4 regions of the Paenibacillus sp. YAE3 genome follow, and region 2 is predicted to be linked to each of the others. Evidence: riboswitches for the same ligand, from Rfam matches in the RefSeq annotation. Region 2 holds a riboswitch; each other region holds the start of a gene.
The links. Region 2 has a riboswitch for cyclic di-GMP ahead of nadE (ammonia-dependent NAD(+) synthetase). Riboswitches for the same ligand answer to the same signal wherever they lie in the genome.
Positions count from the first base shown of each region.

Region 1 (4,216 bases), on a different contig from region 2:
CTCCCTTCATGTCAGGAACTCGCTTATCGCTAAGCTGTGTATAGAGTAATTTGTTTTGGAAAAAAAGTCAATGTATTACAGCGCTATACTGACGGTACGGATTGTGTCAGCCTGTTCTGCGATGCATCATTTGTGGGGCTTTGCATAATTTCGAGGTCTTGTTTAAGGAAGCAACTAATGATGAATTCCTGAAGTCTTTTGTGCTTACCCATTAGTGATTTGATGTGCCATTATACGTAGAGAGTATGACGGCCAGGTTTTTTTCGAAAATAAATTCCAATACGATATTGTTTTCTTTATCGAAATAACCTAGAACGTTGTCTTTTTCTCCTGTATCAGTTCTCGTATAATAGTTTTTGCCATAATTCTCAATAACATCTGCCTTGGAATCCCCGATGGAGATACCTTTTTCCGTGGTAAGCTTTTGGTCCGAAAAAAAATACTCTTTCACAACCCCATCTACGATTTTGAATTGAACATCTTCATTTTTACCGTAAATCAAATAATAAGTATCAGGCTCTTGTGACCGATGGATAGAATCCGGTTTACCAAAAACGTTCGTCACATCCTTTTCAATGGATCCGATCTTGATCCCGCCGATATTTTCCTTGGATAGATCTGTAGTATCCGTATTCTCGTAAAAATCCATTCGATTTTGTGAGCAGCCACTGAGGAACCCAATCAAAATGAATGAACAAAATAATGAATGAACTAATAAGGTGAAGTTCAACTTCTTTTTAGACACGATTTTTCGCTCCTTTTTTCAATGATTGGGCCCTAGTTGTTGTCATCGAGAAAAAACGGAATTTTAAAGGAAGATCCAAAAAAGGGACTGGTTCGGCCAGCCCCTCGTTCATTTCTTTTTCTCCAACTCCGCCTTTAATCTTGCATTCTCTTCCAACAGCTTTTGAACGTCCGGGATATCCTTGCCGGAAACCCAGCCATACAAATCGTCTCTTGCTGCATACTTCGGCAATTGATCATGAAGAACCATTTTAATGTGCCGTACATCATCAACATAATAGATCGGGACTTCTTCCATGACCGTTTGCTTAAACGCTTGAAACTCCTGATAGTGCTCAATTTCTGTAAAATCGTATGGCAGTTGTCTTAATCTCTCATCTGTGAGAACAAAAGCAAATCTAGGTTTTCCCGTTTCTCCGGCATATTCATATTCCCATTGCGTATAGCTTTTGGATTCATCATCGGGGAGCGTTAAACCATAGAATCCGCCAAGAATCAGGATATATACGTCGGAATCGTCGATCCATCTTTTCCTCATGTTCAGTGGACTTTCATTAAAAAATTGCTCGACTCCAGCAGGGATATGACCGGCTCGAAGTATGGATTCAACAGCGGCATGTCTATCTTCGATAAGATCGTAGTAAGTAGCCGATATATAAATTTGTAATTTTCTTCTCATAAGCCCACCCGAATGAAAGAATTAGTATAGATAGAATCTACCATTCTCTCACTTTATTTGTCAAAATTGGGGGGGTACAGATAAATTGAGCAGAGATGATGCAAACGGCTTCGATGGGATCTTTTTTGCGGAGACAATAAAGTAATAGCCGCAGTCTGCCACGGTCCCGCCGGCCTGATTAAGGACTTTGTTCAAACAAGCTTTTTTACAGCATAAATATGGGGCTTTATAGGCAGTCGCCGCATTCTTTCAAGTCAAAAAGTCATAGTTCTCCAAAATATTACAAATGGAGAGAAATGACTATAAAAATAAGGCCGTAGAACCTGATTTCATACGCTTTAATAATATACCCTTAGTATAATAGTTAAATTTCCAACTAAATACAAGATCGTAGGATCAAGGCAAACCCGTTGAAAAATGGGGACGCAAAGCTAAAGGGGCTAACGGATTTGCTGAAAAATGCAAATGCTACTGCCAGCCAGTTGCCGAATACGACGGAGGACTCCGTCTATTAGCGTTTGCTTTTGGATGGAGTTTTTATTTTTTTACACTAAAAAGCTCAGCACTGATGCAGCATGAGTATACCTGCGATCGTGAAATCCAACGCTATGTGGACAGACCGATTCAGAAAATATTCAGAATTGCCTCATATAATGTCAAAAGAAGCTACTAAAGTACTAAAGCAGACAAAATTCAACAACATCTAGTAGACTAGCCTATGATTTTGAGGAAGGCTAACAAATAGGAAGTTTTACTGCAAATCTTACATATATACACTCGTACGAAAAGAGCAAACCCGCTTGAAAATCGGGGACGCAAAGCTAAAGGGGCTAAAGGATTTGCTGAAAAATGCAAATGCTACTGCCAGCCAGCTGCCGAATACGACGGAAACCTCCGTCTACTTGCGCACTGTCCGCTAATGAGATGGGGGTTTTTTCACTTTATTTGGAGTACGTCGGTCTGGAAAAGGGTCAATGAAAGGTTTGCAGCATTGAAAGGAGCTGATGCTTTTTTTGATATACTCTGTTAGTTTGTTGAACCATTGAACGGGGCTAGATGCTTATTTTGAGGTAAGCGTAGATAGAGTAGAGCAAAAGTCCCAAGATATTTAAGAAAATTCGAATCTTCCCGCAACTGCTGGGAGGTACGAAATGAAACAGGAGGTTGAGATCGATTGTTAGCACGAAGAAGTAAGTTATTTTGGAAGAAACAGCTTATGGTTTTACTCGCGTTCATCGTTGTGGTTGGCGGCTTCCCAGCTGCGTTCGCATCGGTAGCGAAGGCGGCTGATTCAGCGCCTAATCTTATTGTGGATTATGAGTTTAGGGACCCCGGAAATGGAGGGTTGCCTGTTGATAAACTGGGTCACTCGAAACTGGAAGAGGTGTCCGGTGAACATACCTTTAATGGTAAGACTCGAATGTATGGCAACGCTACGAAAGGGTACGGAGCGGACAGTGCCGGCAGCTATTGGTATTGGACGGCAATTAATGAAGGGAAAGATGAAAAAGGTGGCGGATTTACGCTCGACATCGATCCAGTCGTTGATAAAGATATTTCTCGTAGTTACTCAGTAGGGGTTCGTTTTTCTTATGACAAGTTTAATCCTAATTGGACCAAAATCATTGATTATAAGGATAAAACGACTACAGAAGGATTTTATTTTACTGGTGATGGCGACAGAAAGTTGATGTTTTACAATGTAGGTACAAAAGGAGCAACAACTGCTGAACCAAAGCAAATTGTCGACATTATCGCTACAAGAAATAATGATTCGAAAATGTTTACTGCCTATATGATGATTAACGGGGAATTTCGCAAGGAAATTGAAATTAACGATTCAGGTGGAAAAGCTACCCCAATTGAGTTGCAAAATGGGAAAATTCGCTTCGGCTTTTTCCATGATGATCTTCCCACTATGGGGGTTGAGAGACCAGAAGGCGGCAAGGTGTATTCTATTAAATTCTGGGATGGAGCCATCACGCCTGCAAAAGCACTGGAAGCTACAGCGGTTAAGGGAACTGAAGCCGGAACGAAAATAACAGCCACACCTGAGAGTGGAAATTCTTTGATGGTGCTTGTTTCTGACACGCTTCTCCCATTTCCGCTTCAAGGGGAAGATGTTCCAGCGGGTGCTCAAGAATACACCTCGGGTTCTGACCTCAAAGGTGTAGATGCGAACACGAACAAATATGTTGGCGTCTATGAGGTTGATTCAAATGGAAAAATTGTTGGGTTCAAGTTAATTACACTGACAGAGAATGAGATTTTACCTCCTCCTTCTCCAGCCTTAGAGATCACTGAACCAAGTGGTACGGTGAACGTAACGAAACCTGCGATCAAAGGGAAAACGGAAGCAGGTACGGAAGTCACCGTAGTGATCAAAGACAAAGATGGCAACGTGGTTCCAAATGCCGGAGGAAAAGCCACTGTAGATGGAAACGGCGACTGGAGCTTTACACCATCGGAAGATTTGTCTGACGGAAAGTACACCATTGAAGTGACAGCTGAGAAAGACAGCAAAGTATCGAAAGTGTCAAGAGACATTACTGTGGATACGACAAACGTTGTCGACAAATCCGCGCTGAAACAGAAAGCGGAGGAAATCAACGGCAAGATCGCTGCAAGCGAATTGACCGGGTCCGACTACACCTCGGCAAGCTGGAACAATCTGACTAGCGCGCTTGATGCAGCAGAAAGCGTACTGCGTGATCCTGGTGCGACCCAGGATCAGGTAAACCAGGCTTTGGCTGCTCTGCAAGAGGCTGAGAAGAATCTGGTGAAGGTAGGCGG
Region 1 is NZ_BAAIYF010000016.1:5,375-9,590, reverse strand. Features, by position in the region: gene AC27KL_RS24240 (hypothetical protein) at 212-745, opposite strand; gene AC27KL_RS24235 (DUF4062 domain-containing protein) at 854-1,423, opposite strand; cyclic di-GMP riboswitch class I at 1,814-1,913, shown strand; cyclic di-GMP riboswitch class I at 2,203-2,303, shown strand; gene AC27KL_RS24230 (cadherin-like beta sandwich domain-containing protein) at 2,598-4,216, shown strand, end outside.
Region 1: another riboswitch for cyclic di-GMP. It lies ahead of AC27KL_RS24230 (cadherin-like beta sandwich domain-containing protein); the one in region 2 lies ahead of nadE (ammonia-dependent NAD(+) synthetase).

Region 2 (4,216 bases):
GGTTTTCTCGACACTCTAAGGGCCTTTTAATTGTAGTTTTTGGGTTTGCTATTATCGTACGAAGCGTGATTTTTGTCGAATGATGAAATAACCTTAACTTTGATTGTAATTATAAAAAACGCACCAATTAAAAAAAATACCCAAAATTGGGTACTTTTCGTTTCGAACGTGGTTATATAAACTTTTTAAGAAACGCTCCTTTATGATGGACTCTCGTTTTAGCATAGATCTTCTTAATAAACGTCCGAACCGTATTTTGACTAATCCCGCAAATGTCCGCAATCTCGGGAACGTTTTTATTTTCCAGCCACCCAAATGCGATTTCCTTTTCCCGATTCGTTAAATCATACTGATCAAACAGGGCATAGACCTGCTCCTGATAAACCATTGGATTTTTAGGGGACAATTTTTCTTGAACACTCTTCGCCAGGCGCTCAATCAGCGGCAAGGCAAATGTCACTTCGTGAAAAGAGTGAAAACTGAGGCCAAGGTAGCCTATAACAACCTTTTTTATTCGAATTGGGGTACAAACGCATGCCAGCTCCCAAAACAAATTATTGCTATGTTCGGTCCCAATAACGACGGAAAGGGACTGTAATTTGATGGATAATGAAATGGCGCTCATTCCTGCGTCTTGGTTGGCAACGGAGTTGCCCTTTTGGATATGATTCCTTTTAAAAAAGGATTTTAACGAATCGGTTCCGAGGTAATCCAAAACATTCCCGTCAGGGTCAGCAATGATAAATAAATAAGGGATAGACAGCAAATCGCTTATATTCCGGATTTCCTCTTGCAGCAAAGAAAGGATCTCTCTCTGTTCAACCAGCCTGTCGCCTGCTTCGGATCTATGATCGACATGAGGAAATGGATGGTTTGCCTCCAAGAATGTTTTTGATTCCATATCCGACACATGCTTCCACGAACGTCTGCTATCGATCATTTTGTCCCCTTCTTTCGAATTTATTTTGCCATCAATAATAAGATCGATCTCTCCTCGTTATCGCCGCCGCTTCATTTCGTAAAGAAATAAAAAATCCCCCGCCTTGCATGAAAAATACATAGCAAAATAGACGGAGGTCTCCGTCGTATTCGGCAACTGGCTGGCATCGCGGTCCGAAGTTGATCCGCATTAGCCCCTTTAGCTTTGCGTCGCCACTTTTCAGTGGGTTTGCTATTATCGTACGATAACTATTCAGTTAAGACAGCTTTTACGTTTTGAAAGTCCATCCTACGCTTGCGTCAATTCGAAATTTTCCGCCGCAGAAAGAAAGGTGCTGCTACAGATAAAGCCCAGAAAGTTTAATTTAAGTTTTGTGCAATTCCCTCCTCTTTAAAGTATGTTAAAGGACGCAAAAAGCCTCCGTCAGCTTTAAAGGGATAGATAAATAGACGGAGGCTTCCGTCGTATTCGGCAACTGGCTGGCATCGCGATCCGAAGTTGATCCGCATTAGCCCCTATAGCTTTGCGTCGCCACTTTTCAGTGGGTTTGCTATTGTCGTACGAAACGAACTATGTAATTGACATACGCAATATCACATTTTGTAATATTTTGATTTAATTAAACTATAACTACTTCATTTTAGCATGAATATAGGCCCAACGGATCAATTTATTGGAAGAGATTGTTTTATTTTGTCGTCAGATTGCAAAGCCATCCATGGTGAGCCCGAGCCCCTTCCAGAGCATCCCTCTCTTTTCAAATTTATAAAATTAGCGTGCATTTTCAAATATTCCCCAAAACAATCCGAAAGACCTATTCCTATTTTCTGGTTATTTTTAGTAAATTGAATTCAAGCGACAAATTCATACCTCGTACGACAATGGCAAACTTACTGAAAAGTAGGGACGCAAAGCTATAGGGGCTAAAATGGATCGGATGATGCCATCATGCCAGCCAGCTACCGAATACGACGGGGGACCTCCGTCTATTCACTGACTTGATCATAGATAGGGGGTTTTTTGTGTTGTTTGATCATTTAGGTATACTCCGTTTCGTTCGATAAACAAGAGGGATTTGATATTCAGGTTTTATTTGTCGCCTATAACGGAACATTGCATGTTTTACATTTAGAGGATTATAGAACTTGATGTGTGTATAATAAAAATTTCTTCGGAGGTATTTTAACATGAGTACACTCAAGCAAAAAGATGAAGTTATCCGCATCAAGGAAGGGAAATCAACCGAAAATCGGGCTCTACAAGATAAAATTATCAACTTGCTGCAGGTGAAGCCTTCGATTGACCCCAAGAGCGAAGTGCGCAATCGCATCCAATTCTTGAAGGATTACCTGCTTCACACAAATAAAAATGGATTCGTGCTGGGCATTTCCGGGGGGCAGGATTCGAGTTTGACGGGTCGCCTGTGTCAAATCGCTGTTGAAGAACTTCGCCGGGAAACGGGCAGAGACGACTACGTGTTCATTGCTTTGCGGCTCCCTTATGGCGTCCAACTGGATGAAATTGATGCCCAACGGTCTCTCGATTTTATCCAACCTGATAATGTATTGGTCGTGAACATCAAGCCTGCGGTGGACGCTGCCGTACGGTCGTTTGAGCAAGCGACAGGGCAGAAAATGTCCGACTTCAACAAAGGAAATCAAAAAGCTCAGGAGCGGATGACCGTTCATTATCGTTTGGCTCATCATTTCAATGTGCTTGTGGTAGGCACGTGCCATGCAGCAGAAGCGTTGACCGGTTATTTTACCAAGTATGGAGATGGAGGCGCGGATTTGACTCCGCTGACCGGATTGACGAAGCAGCAAGGTCGTGAATTGCTCAAGCTTTTGGGCGCAGACGAGCGAATCTACACCAAGCCGCCAACGGCGGATTTGCTCGATGAAAAGCCGGGACTGTTGGAAGAGGACGAACTTGGTCTCTCGTTTAACATGATGGATGCTTACTTAACGGGTCATGCCATTCCGGACGATATTGCCGAGCGGATTGAACGCCGGTTCGAGATGAACGAACACAAGCATTACCTGCCAGTCAAACCGCTTGATACTTGGTGGAGGTAGTCAAACGCAGAAATTGGTCTTACTGTGACATCCCAAAATGCCAAGAGGGTGATGAGGTGGAACACCCTCTTGGCATTGACGGGTTAAGATATGGCTGCGTATGCAAAACAAGGGGAGGAGAGGTCCAGATGGCTGAAGTCACCAAGATTTTTCTAAGTTCTGCTGCGGATCCCGAGTTTAAAAACCTGCGATTAGAAATAAAAACCTCGTTAGAAGAACTAAATCATCGCGTAATTAATTTTGAACACCAGTTTGGTCCTATTGGGCGTGACGCTATTCATACATATCTAGAACGGGTATCGGCCTCTGACGTCTACTTGTTATTCATAGGTCGTCGATCAGGGGCCTATATCAAAAATGAAGACCGAACGACCACCCATCTTGAGTTTGAGCAAGCATATAATGAAAACAAGCAAATTTACGTACTGGTCAGCGATTTTATTAAGGACCATTATTTTTCCACGATCAAACCGTATATTGACCGCTTCTGGAATGATCATGGCAGAATGCCCCTTGCATCGTTCAAAGATGAATTTTTACCCTTTCTTGAATCCCAAGTTGATGTAGATGCTCATGGCGTAGAGCCTTATATTTGGTTTTTCCTTACGGATTTGTATCATAAAAAAATATATTTTGAATCCTTCAACATAGAGAATCCGGAATACTTTTCGCGGTTGCGGAAATATTTAAGCGATGATCTGCGTCGCGGATACAAGTACTTGGCACAGGAAAATGAAATACAAGAGCAGCTTTTACTGGCTCAGTCTTACCCAAGGCTGCAGCGTACCGTATTTTCGCTTACTGCATTACTTGAAGATGGACACATATATGACATGTCCCGCTTTCTTACAATATTAAGGGATGAATTGGATGGCGGCCGCATCGTTTACTCAGGTCGTCATTATGCCGCGCCAACTTTGGGTACGTATCGGCGATGTTGTGGCATTACCCTCTATCAACATTTCAATGGCAAGATGCGATTAGTCCAAAGCGAGGGAAATGTCGGTTATCGATTGGTGCGTTCGTTGGAAGATCCCAATTCCTATGTGGGGGATACGTTCAAAAATTACGATAACGGGTTATATTATGATCAAGCAAATCAGATGCTTTACTTTACGGTGTCCAAAGGGTCCTACGTATTGTGCTTTCATTATCCCTTAGAAGATCGGTGGGGTGATGAACAATTTGAACAATATCAAGA
Region 2 is NZ_BAAIYF010000015.1:54,605-58,820, forward strand. Features, by position in the region: gene AC27KL_RS23840 (helix-turn-helix transcriptional regulator) at 173-940, opposite strand; cyclic di-GMP riboswitch class I at 1,089-1,183, opposite strand; cyclic di-GMP riboswitch class I at 1,408-1,502, opposite strand; cyclic di-GMP riboswitch class I at 1,814-1,907, shown strand; gene nadE (ammonia-dependent NAD(+) synthetase) at 2,128-3,015, shown strand; gene AC27KL_RS23850 (DUF4062 domain-containing protein) at 3,144-4,216, shown strand, end outside.

Region 3 (4,216 bases), on a different contig from region 2:
TCTGGCGGACGGTAAAGGACATAAACTCGGCATCAGCGTACCGGGTAAGGGCGATGTTGAAGTTCGAGGATTGACGCTTGAAGGCTTGAAAAAGATCGCCGATACCGGCTCCAGCCTGGAAATTGAAGATGTGCTGGCGATTTATCCGGTTCCTGCAGGACAGCTTGATGTGGATGCCATTAGCAAACAATTCGGCAACGCGCCGCTCAGCGATATTGCCGCTAACATCAAAATCAAACGTTCTGCGGACGATCTGGCCAAGCTTGCCCGTGAGAAGGCAGCTCAAGGCGGTTATGAACTGCTTGTGCATCCGGTAGATCTTGACTTGAGCTTTATGCACGGCGGGAAAACGGATAGAGCGGGGTTGTTGAACGGGTATGCGCCGAAATACATCGCGCTTCCGGAAGGCATCGACCCGAACCGCATCACGACAGGCGTTATTGTGAACCCGGACGGCAGCGTGTTCCATGTGCCGACGGTCGTCACGAAGGTGAATAACCGGTATTTCGCACTCATCAATGATTTGCGCAGCAGCGGTACCTATTCGGTGATTTGGAATCCGCAGGATTTCGAGGATGTCCAGTATCATTGGGGCAGAGCGGACGTAAACAACATTGCCGCAAGACTCGACCTGAAAGGCAACGGCGACAATACGTTCTCGCCAAACCGATATGTGACACGCTCCGAATTCGCTGAAATCGTCGTATTGGGCCTAGGTCTGATGCGTCAGGACGCGCCGCAAAACATCTACCCTGACGTGCCGTCGACGGCATGGTATCGGAATGCTGTAGCGCTCGCGGATGAATTTGATATTGTTCGCGGATATGAGGACGGCAACTTCAAAGGCGGACAGCAAATCACGAGAGAGCAAGGTTTTGCCATGATTGCTCGTGCATACCGCTTGATTCAATCCGTAAACGTGCCGAATCAGGAGCAAATCGCTTCTACGCTGGCACCATATGCGGATGGGGATAAAGTAGCTTCTTGGGCGAAAGCGGATGTTGCCCAGCTGATCGCAGCGGGAATTATCCAAGGCAATGGACCTAAGCATCTGAGCCCGAAAGCAGGAATGACGCGTGCGGAAGTCACTGCACTGATGGCAAGAATGCTGAAAGTAACGAACCTGATTGACAAGTAATGAAGCAACGCAAACAACCATTGATGACGACAAGTCGTCAATGGTTGTTTTTTTATCTGTTTAGTAATTCCTTCTGGTAACAACTTCTTTAATAGCAGGAGACTCTTCTAAAACCAGACCGATTCAGAAAATATTCAGAATTGTCTCATATAATGTCAAAAGAAGCTACTAAAGTACTAAATCCGACAAAATTCAACAACATTGAGGTTAGTAGATTAGCCTATGATTTTGAGGAAGGCTAACAAATAGGAAGTTTTACTGCAAATCTTACATATATACACTCGTACGAAAAGAGCAAACCCGCTTGAAAATCGGGGACGCAAAGCTAAAGGGGCTAAAGGGAGCCAAGTGCCTATGCCAGCCAGCTGCCGAATACGACGGAAAACTCCGTCTACTGGCGCTTGCTATTGGATGGAGTTTTTATTTTTTTAGGTATTCTATTGAAGGAGCCCGTTGCTGTAAGGACCGGCCGTAATCCTTATCGGTTTTCTGCCAATTGATTTCTGCAGCTCGTGTGATCCTGACATAGCAGTTAAAAAAGTGAAAAAAGAGGTGGACAAGGGTAGCTAAAAGAGTGCATTGATAACTTTTACACAAGAAAGGAATGATCTATTTGCTAAGCAACAACATTAGATTACGGAAAATAGGGATGATGTTCCTGATTTTTTCTCTTGTCTTCACGGGTCTAGGGGCAAGCTTAGGGACTCCAGTCAGCTATGCTGCTTCTTCGGAAGTTTATGTAGCTAGTGGCGGCAATGATAGCACAGGGGATGGAACTAAAGAGAATCCTTATAAGACATTGAACAAAGCCTATCAAGAGGTTGATAACGGGGGAACGATATATGTCAAGGACGATATCACATTGCCACCACCCTTTGATATGAATGCTGCCAAGAAGTTTACGATTACTACGGACCCTGAAGCCGATAAGCCTGCTGTGATTCATCGTGGTTCAAAGAGCAGCGGTTCAAAAACACTTTTTGGTCTTAATAGCGGTCACCTTACTTTGAAAAATATCGTTATTGACGGTGGGAGTGAATTAGTAGATGGAAGGATATTTAATATAGGTAGTTCAAAACTGACCATTGAAAAAGACACTATTTTACGCAACAATTATGACACTATAGGAGGAAGCGCAATCATTCTCCTAAACCAAACTTCGGTCCTAGAAATGAATGGTGGAAAAATTACAGGTAATATGCATGCGAATTCAAGTGCGGTCCTTATTAATATAGCTGGTGCAAGATTCACTATGACTGGAGGCGAAATCACTGGGAATAGTGGTGGTGGAGTTCAAGTAAAAGCTGGTGAGTTTGACCTTTCAGGCAATGCAGTCATTACTGGGAATACGTTTGGGGAATCGGAGCGAAACGTTTATCTGGAAGGTTCTAAAAATATTACTCTAAGTGGAGACTTTACCGGGCAAGCGGGTATTACCGCACAAAATCGTATGATTCCGGGAAAACAGTTTGGACAAGCAAATTCCAGAGATTTGAAAGGGATCGAAAATCTGGTTGCAGACTCAGGCGGTCTTCTTGCAAGTTATGGAGAAAACAATACTTTAGTATGGAAAACGACGCCTGGCGGGGTAAAAGGTAGCAATGTATCCTTATGGCTAAAAGCAGATGACGGTGTAACAGCCGGTGGCGACGGTACGCTTCCAGGTTGGAAAGATCAGATTGGCAAGAATAGTTTTTCTATTGTGGGAACAGCACCAACCTATCAATCGGATGGTGTAAACTTTAACCCTGTCGTTAATTTTGGTAAGAACGGGTATTTGCGGGGCGATACCGAGATTAACATGACGGAAGCATATACCGTAGCCGCATGGAATGGAGATAAGGGGACGGATCGGGGCGCTATCCTTTCTCCAATAGTACAAACGGGTATAAGCCACCAGGCCATGTATTTCTTCTTTTCTTACCAAAGTAAATTTTATACCGGAATCTTCCCTCTATCTGATGCACAGAACAGCGCAGGTAAATATATGGAAGCGGGTCCTCCTGAAAATGGGGAATACGGTTTATGGAATGCAGCTCGTGATAAAGAAGGTAGTATATACAGAAAAAATGGTAGTCCAGCGCTCACCAACTCAGTACCTGGACTCGAAAATCCTATGATTGGAGTACCACAGATAGGCAGAAGATCTGATAATACCACTCCTTCTTACCTTAACGGAAATGTTGCTGAAATTATCGTCTTAAATAAAAAAGCCACGCCTGAGGAACGTAATAAGGTAGAAAGTTACCTTGCTCTGAAGTACGGTATTACGTTAAATGATGGTAAGAGTAACTATTATGATGCTGCTGGTAACCAAGTGTGGGTAGCAGATGCAAATTACACGAAAAATATTGCAGGTATTGGCCGTGATGATGCGGGGAGCTTGTATCAAAAGCAAAGCCGTAGCATTAATACAGGTGACCAAGTAGCGATTGGTATCGGCGAACTGGCTGAAACGAACGCGCTTAATACTAATCTGCTTACAGATAAGCAATATCTGATCTGGGGCGATAATGGAAAAGGGCTTGTTTTTGACCAGCAAATTGGAAATGTAAACCATGCCCAGCGTGTATGGAAGGTACAAAACACTGGTGCAGTTGGTCAAGTTCAAGTAGCAATCCCTACAAGTGCTATTCCTGCCGGAAAAAAGTTGCTTGTAAGTAATAGTGAGGCAGATTTTAATTCCGCTAAGGGATATGAATTAGCGATCAAAGATCTTAACGGTGTAGAATATTATGTAGCTACAGTATCGGATGGATTAACGAATGGACAGTTCTTCACATATGGTGTGGAAGCGCCAAAAGTGAAAACAGCTACTCTTGAAGAGGTTACAACTGGTGGGAAAGAGATTACTCTAACCTTCGATCAAGAGATTGAACTAACTGATTTAACTGGTCTTACGGTTAAAATTGGTGCGAAAGAGCTTTCGATTAATGACTTCGAAATAGGAACAGATGGCAAGACATTAATCTTGAAGACAACTGAAGATATTAAATCTGATGATATTGTTGAAGTGTCTTATCTGGCTTCTAAAGGTAACATAAAAGGAACAAACGGTGCGCCTGTTCAAGATTTTAC
Region 3 is NZ_BAAIYF010000016.1:334-4,549, reverse strand. Features, by position in the region: gene AC27KL_RS24225 (S-layer homology domain-containing protein) at 1-1,138, shown strand, start outside; cyclic di-GMP riboswitch class I at 1,422-1,511, shown strand; partial or broken gene AC27KL_RS24220 (DUF8202 domain-containing protein) at 1,788-4,216, shown strand, end outside.
Region 3: another riboswitch for cyclic di-GMP. It lies ahead of AC27KL_RS24220 (DUF8202 domain-containing protein); the one in region 2 lies ahead of nadE (ammonia-dependent NAD(+) synthetase).

Region 4 (4,216 bases), on a different contig from region 2:
CGATCCATTCCGCTTGCTCCCGAACCGTCGGCCGTTCGAACAGCAGCGTGACCGGTACGGATGCGCCGAAACGCCGCTCAAGCTTGGCTTGCAGCAGGACGGCCTTCAGCGAATCCCCGCCCGCCGTAAAAAACGACTCGCAGGCGTCCACGCGGCCCAAGCCCAGCACCTCGCTCCATATGGCCGCCACTTCTTCTTCCCATTCGCCGGCCGGGGCTTCGTAACGTCCCTCGTCGAGCGAAGCCGCGGGGGCGGGAAGCGCACGTCTGTCGACCTTGCCGTTGGCCGTTAGCGGAAGCTCTTGAAGCCCTACCAACTTGGAAGGAACCATGTAATCCGGCAATTGCTCCGCCAAAAACGCCTTCATTTCGCCGTAGGCCAATTCCCCGTCCGCCACAACGTATGCGCACAAATATTTGGCGCCGGATGCGTCCTCGAGATCGATGACGACGGCTTCGGACACCTGCGGGTGCTGCAGCAGCCGGTGTTCGATTTCGCCGGTTTCGATCCGGAAGCCGCGGATTTTGACCTGGTGGTCGATCCGCCCGAGGAATTCGATGGCGCCGTCTTCCGTCCATCTTGCCAAGTCTCCCGTCCGGTACAGCCGTTTTTCTCCGGTTATGCCCCCGGGAACAAACTTCTGCCCGGTCAGCTCCGGCTGGTTCAAATAACCGCGCGCCAGCCCGCTTCCAGCAATGCACAATTCGCCGGCAATGCCGACAGGCTGCGGATGCCCGTATGCGTCCAGAATGTAGACCCTCGAGTTATCGACCGGATAACCGATCGGAATGTTCGGCGTCAACTCCGTGACCTTATAGGCCGTCGTGACCACGGTGTTTTCCGTCGGGCCGTAGCAATTGTACAGGTCATAGTTCTGCCTGCTGAACGATTTCAGCTTGTCCCCGCCCGTCAAAAGAACGCGCAGCGTCGGATGGTCCATCGTCATGAAATGCTCGCAGAACTGGGTCGGCAAAAAGCTGATCGTAATGCCGTGCCGCTTAAAGTACGCATGCAGCTGCGTCGAATCCAGGCGGATCTCTTCGGGAATGACGTGAATCGCCGCCCCCGACACCAGATACGGAAACATCTCCCACACGGAAGCGTCAAAGCCGAACCCGGCGTATTTGGTGGCCCGGTCCTTTTCGGTCACTCCGAATTCCCTGATGTGCCAGGCGCACAGATTGACAAGCGATCGGTGCTCGACCATTACGCCTTTCGGCCTTCCCGTCGAACCGGAAGTGTAGATCACGTAAGCCATGTCGCCCGGTTCCGCAGATTCGCGCACATTCCGCATCTCCACATCGGCAGCCTCCGATTCGCCGCGAGTATCGGCAGAAAACTCCGCCGCGCAAACCATCTGGCCTTTGAAGCGGACTTTTCCGTCCAGTCTGACCTTCGGCTCGGTGACAAGCAGCTCCGTTCCGCTGTCTTCGAGCATATACGTGATGCGGTCGGCGGGATACGCCGGATCGATCGGCAAGTAGGCCGCGCCCGTTTTCAGGATCGCCAGCGTCCCGACGATCATCTCAAGGGACGGCGTCGCGATGATGCCGACGATCCGCTCCCGGCCGGCTCCCCTCCGTACCAATTCGCGGGCCAATCTGTCCGCTTTTTCGTTCAGCTGGCCGTACGTCAACGATTCACCTTGGTAGACCACCGCGATGTTATCCGGAGCCTTGTGTGCCTGATCCTCAAACAAGCCGTGGATGGTCCGGTCTAATTCGGCATGCGCAGCCGTTTGGTTCCAGCCCGCAAGCTGGGCCTCCTCGTCTTCCGTCAGCAGCTTCAAGCCGCCGATCGTCATGTTTGAACCTGCCGCCCATGCGGCCATGATATGCTGCAAATGCCGGCACATGCGCCGAATAAAATCGCCGGGGAACATGCCGTCCGCATGCCAAACCTCGAAGCCGCCCGCTTCGTGCCGATCCAGCGAGACCGCCAGCTCGAATTTGCCCTGCAGCTCGTCCGGGCCTATGCCGCTCCCCGTCCCAATGGCGGTGTTGCATACCGGGGATCCTTCGTCCAGGCCGGCGCAAATACCGGCAATTTCATCGAAAGCCGCCGACTTGGCCGCATGCTCCTTCATGGCGGCGGCAACCTGAAGCACATGACTTTGCAGCGTCGTTGCCCCGTCCGCTTTCGTTATGAGCGGATAGGCTTGCTCGGCGGACGCGACGACGGCGAACGCAACCTCCTCCCGGCGCAAATACCGGATCAGCAGCATGCCCCATGCCGCACTCAGCAGCACGCTTGGTTCGATACGCGCGGTCTCGCATGCCTGCCGAATTTGACGCCCCGTTTCCTCCGGCCAGCGATACATAACCCTTTGCATTGGAATGGACGCCTTTCCAGAATGAATGCGCAGTATCGTCCGTTCTTCCAATTGCTTCACATACCGATTCCATTCATCCAAGTTGGACTTTCCTGTTGTTAACACCGACATGTTCATCTTTCCTTTGCTTGATCATAGGATTCTGTATAGAAAAAAATTAAAAACAAAAAAACTCTACTTGCCGAGAGTAGAGTTCCTTCGATCGCGAAAACGTCTTTCGGCAGCTGGCTGGCATAGCGATAAGATCAAGGATCTTGCCGCCTGAAGCCCCTTTAGCTTTGTGCCCCTGCCTTTCGGCAGGTTTACCTTTGGCTTGAGTTTTCAAAGTGCGGTATTTCAGATATTGCTGAAAATAAATGAAATATCTGAAAAATACACTTTTAATATATCATGTTTATAGTTAAAGTACAGGTTAGATCCTTCCAATAAGAGGTAATAAAAGTGTCTATATCCCGAAATTATGGGAAATGCCATAGGTTATCATTGGAAAAGCCCCCCGCCCCTTAGTCCCCGGCTTCAGAACATGACTTTAACGCGTCCAGCAGCCCATCGGGAGAAAAGCGCCGGACAGCGGCCGCTTGCTCCTCCAGCGGCATGCAAACGGATAACTTGTAGTCGGGGTCAAACGGGACGACTTGAAGATGCAGCTCCGGATCGATCCCGCCTTGATGCATGATGCGAATCCCGGAAGGATGCCTGATCGTCTCCAGCTTGGACAAGCCGATCGAAAGGCCTTTGCCGACGGCTTTGGAATAACTTTCTTTAAGCGTCCACAACTCGAAAAAGAAGGCATCCCGACGTTCGGCGGGCTGCCTTCTCCATTCAGTAAGCTCCCGTGGCGTAAAGCACAACTCGGCTGCTTCCGCTTCCGCCCGGCCGATATGCTCGACATCGATGCCGATCGGTCCCCTGGCGCCCACGGCGCATACGACCCAATCCTTGGCGTGGGACACGTTAAAATAATAGCCGGGAACGCCTGCCAGGAATGGTTTGCCGTAACCATCCCTGGCAAACTCCACGTTCCGGAGCCGTAGCCCCTTTTCGAGACAAGCCGTCACCCGTTTCAAGGCATCGGAAACGATCACGCGCTCCGCGTCCCGCTCCGATCTGTGCCTCGCGGCCCGGGACCTTGCTTCATCAGGCAAAAAGGCGAGCAGCCGCTGCATATCCGCGCCGGCGCCTTCCCGCCAATCGTTAAGATTTACGGTATATATCGTCGCGATGCGTTTCACCTTCTCCCCTTCTTCGCTCCTTGCCGTGAAAGCCGTTTATGGCACAAGTCAAGGAATCAGTTTGAGCTTGCGCGCCTGCTCTTCGGTCAAAATAAATTCCTCGGACGGCCATACCTCGTCTTCGTCGTCCACGCCGAACATGTTCATGACTTCAGGCCAAATTCCTTTTTCCACCGCTTCTTCCTGGGTAATAATCACTTTCATGAGCGACCAGCCTCCTAATGTTGACCGTATTTAATTCAAGTATTACCCAATCATGGACCCTTGTCGACAGCAATATGGCAGCCGGAGCGCAACGGCTCTGTTCGATAATCCCATTAAGCCTTCGTTCGGGATTGCGCGGGGGAAGGCTCTTGGGCGAACTGCATCCGCCCCGCGCCCATCATCGACACCGAAAGCAAGGCGAAAAACACCGGAAGGAGCGCCCACAGAAACGCGTGATCGACGGAAAGCGAAAGCGCCGCGCTGATTTTTTCCATGACGGGCCTCGGAATCAGCGCTCTCATCTCAGGCGATAAGAGCTGCTGCGGGTCGGCGTTTGCCGGCATGTTTTCCCCCGAACCCCCAAGCCTTTCCGCCAGTTGATTATTAAAATCGTTGCGCTGAATGATGCCGAAGACGGTAATTCCGATCGTCATCCCGAGCGAACGCA
Region 4 is NZ_BAAIYF010000012.1:64,663-68,878, forward strand. Features, by position in the region: gene AC27KL_RS21500 (amino acid adenylation domain-containing protein) at 1-2,332, opposite strand, end outside; cyclic di-GMP riboswitch class I at 2,549-2,649, opposite strand; gene AC27KL_RS21505 (4'-phosphopantetheinyl transferase family protein) at 2,836-3,564, opposite strand; gene AC27KL_RS21510 (hypothetical protein) at 3,613-3,768, opposite strand; gene AC27KL_RS21515 (MFS transporter) at 3,882-4,216, opposite strand, start outside.
Region 4: another riboswitch for cyclic di-GMP. It lies ahead of AC27KL_RS21500 (amino acid adenylation domain-containing protein); the one in region 2 lies ahead of nadE (ammonia-dependent NAD(+) synthetase).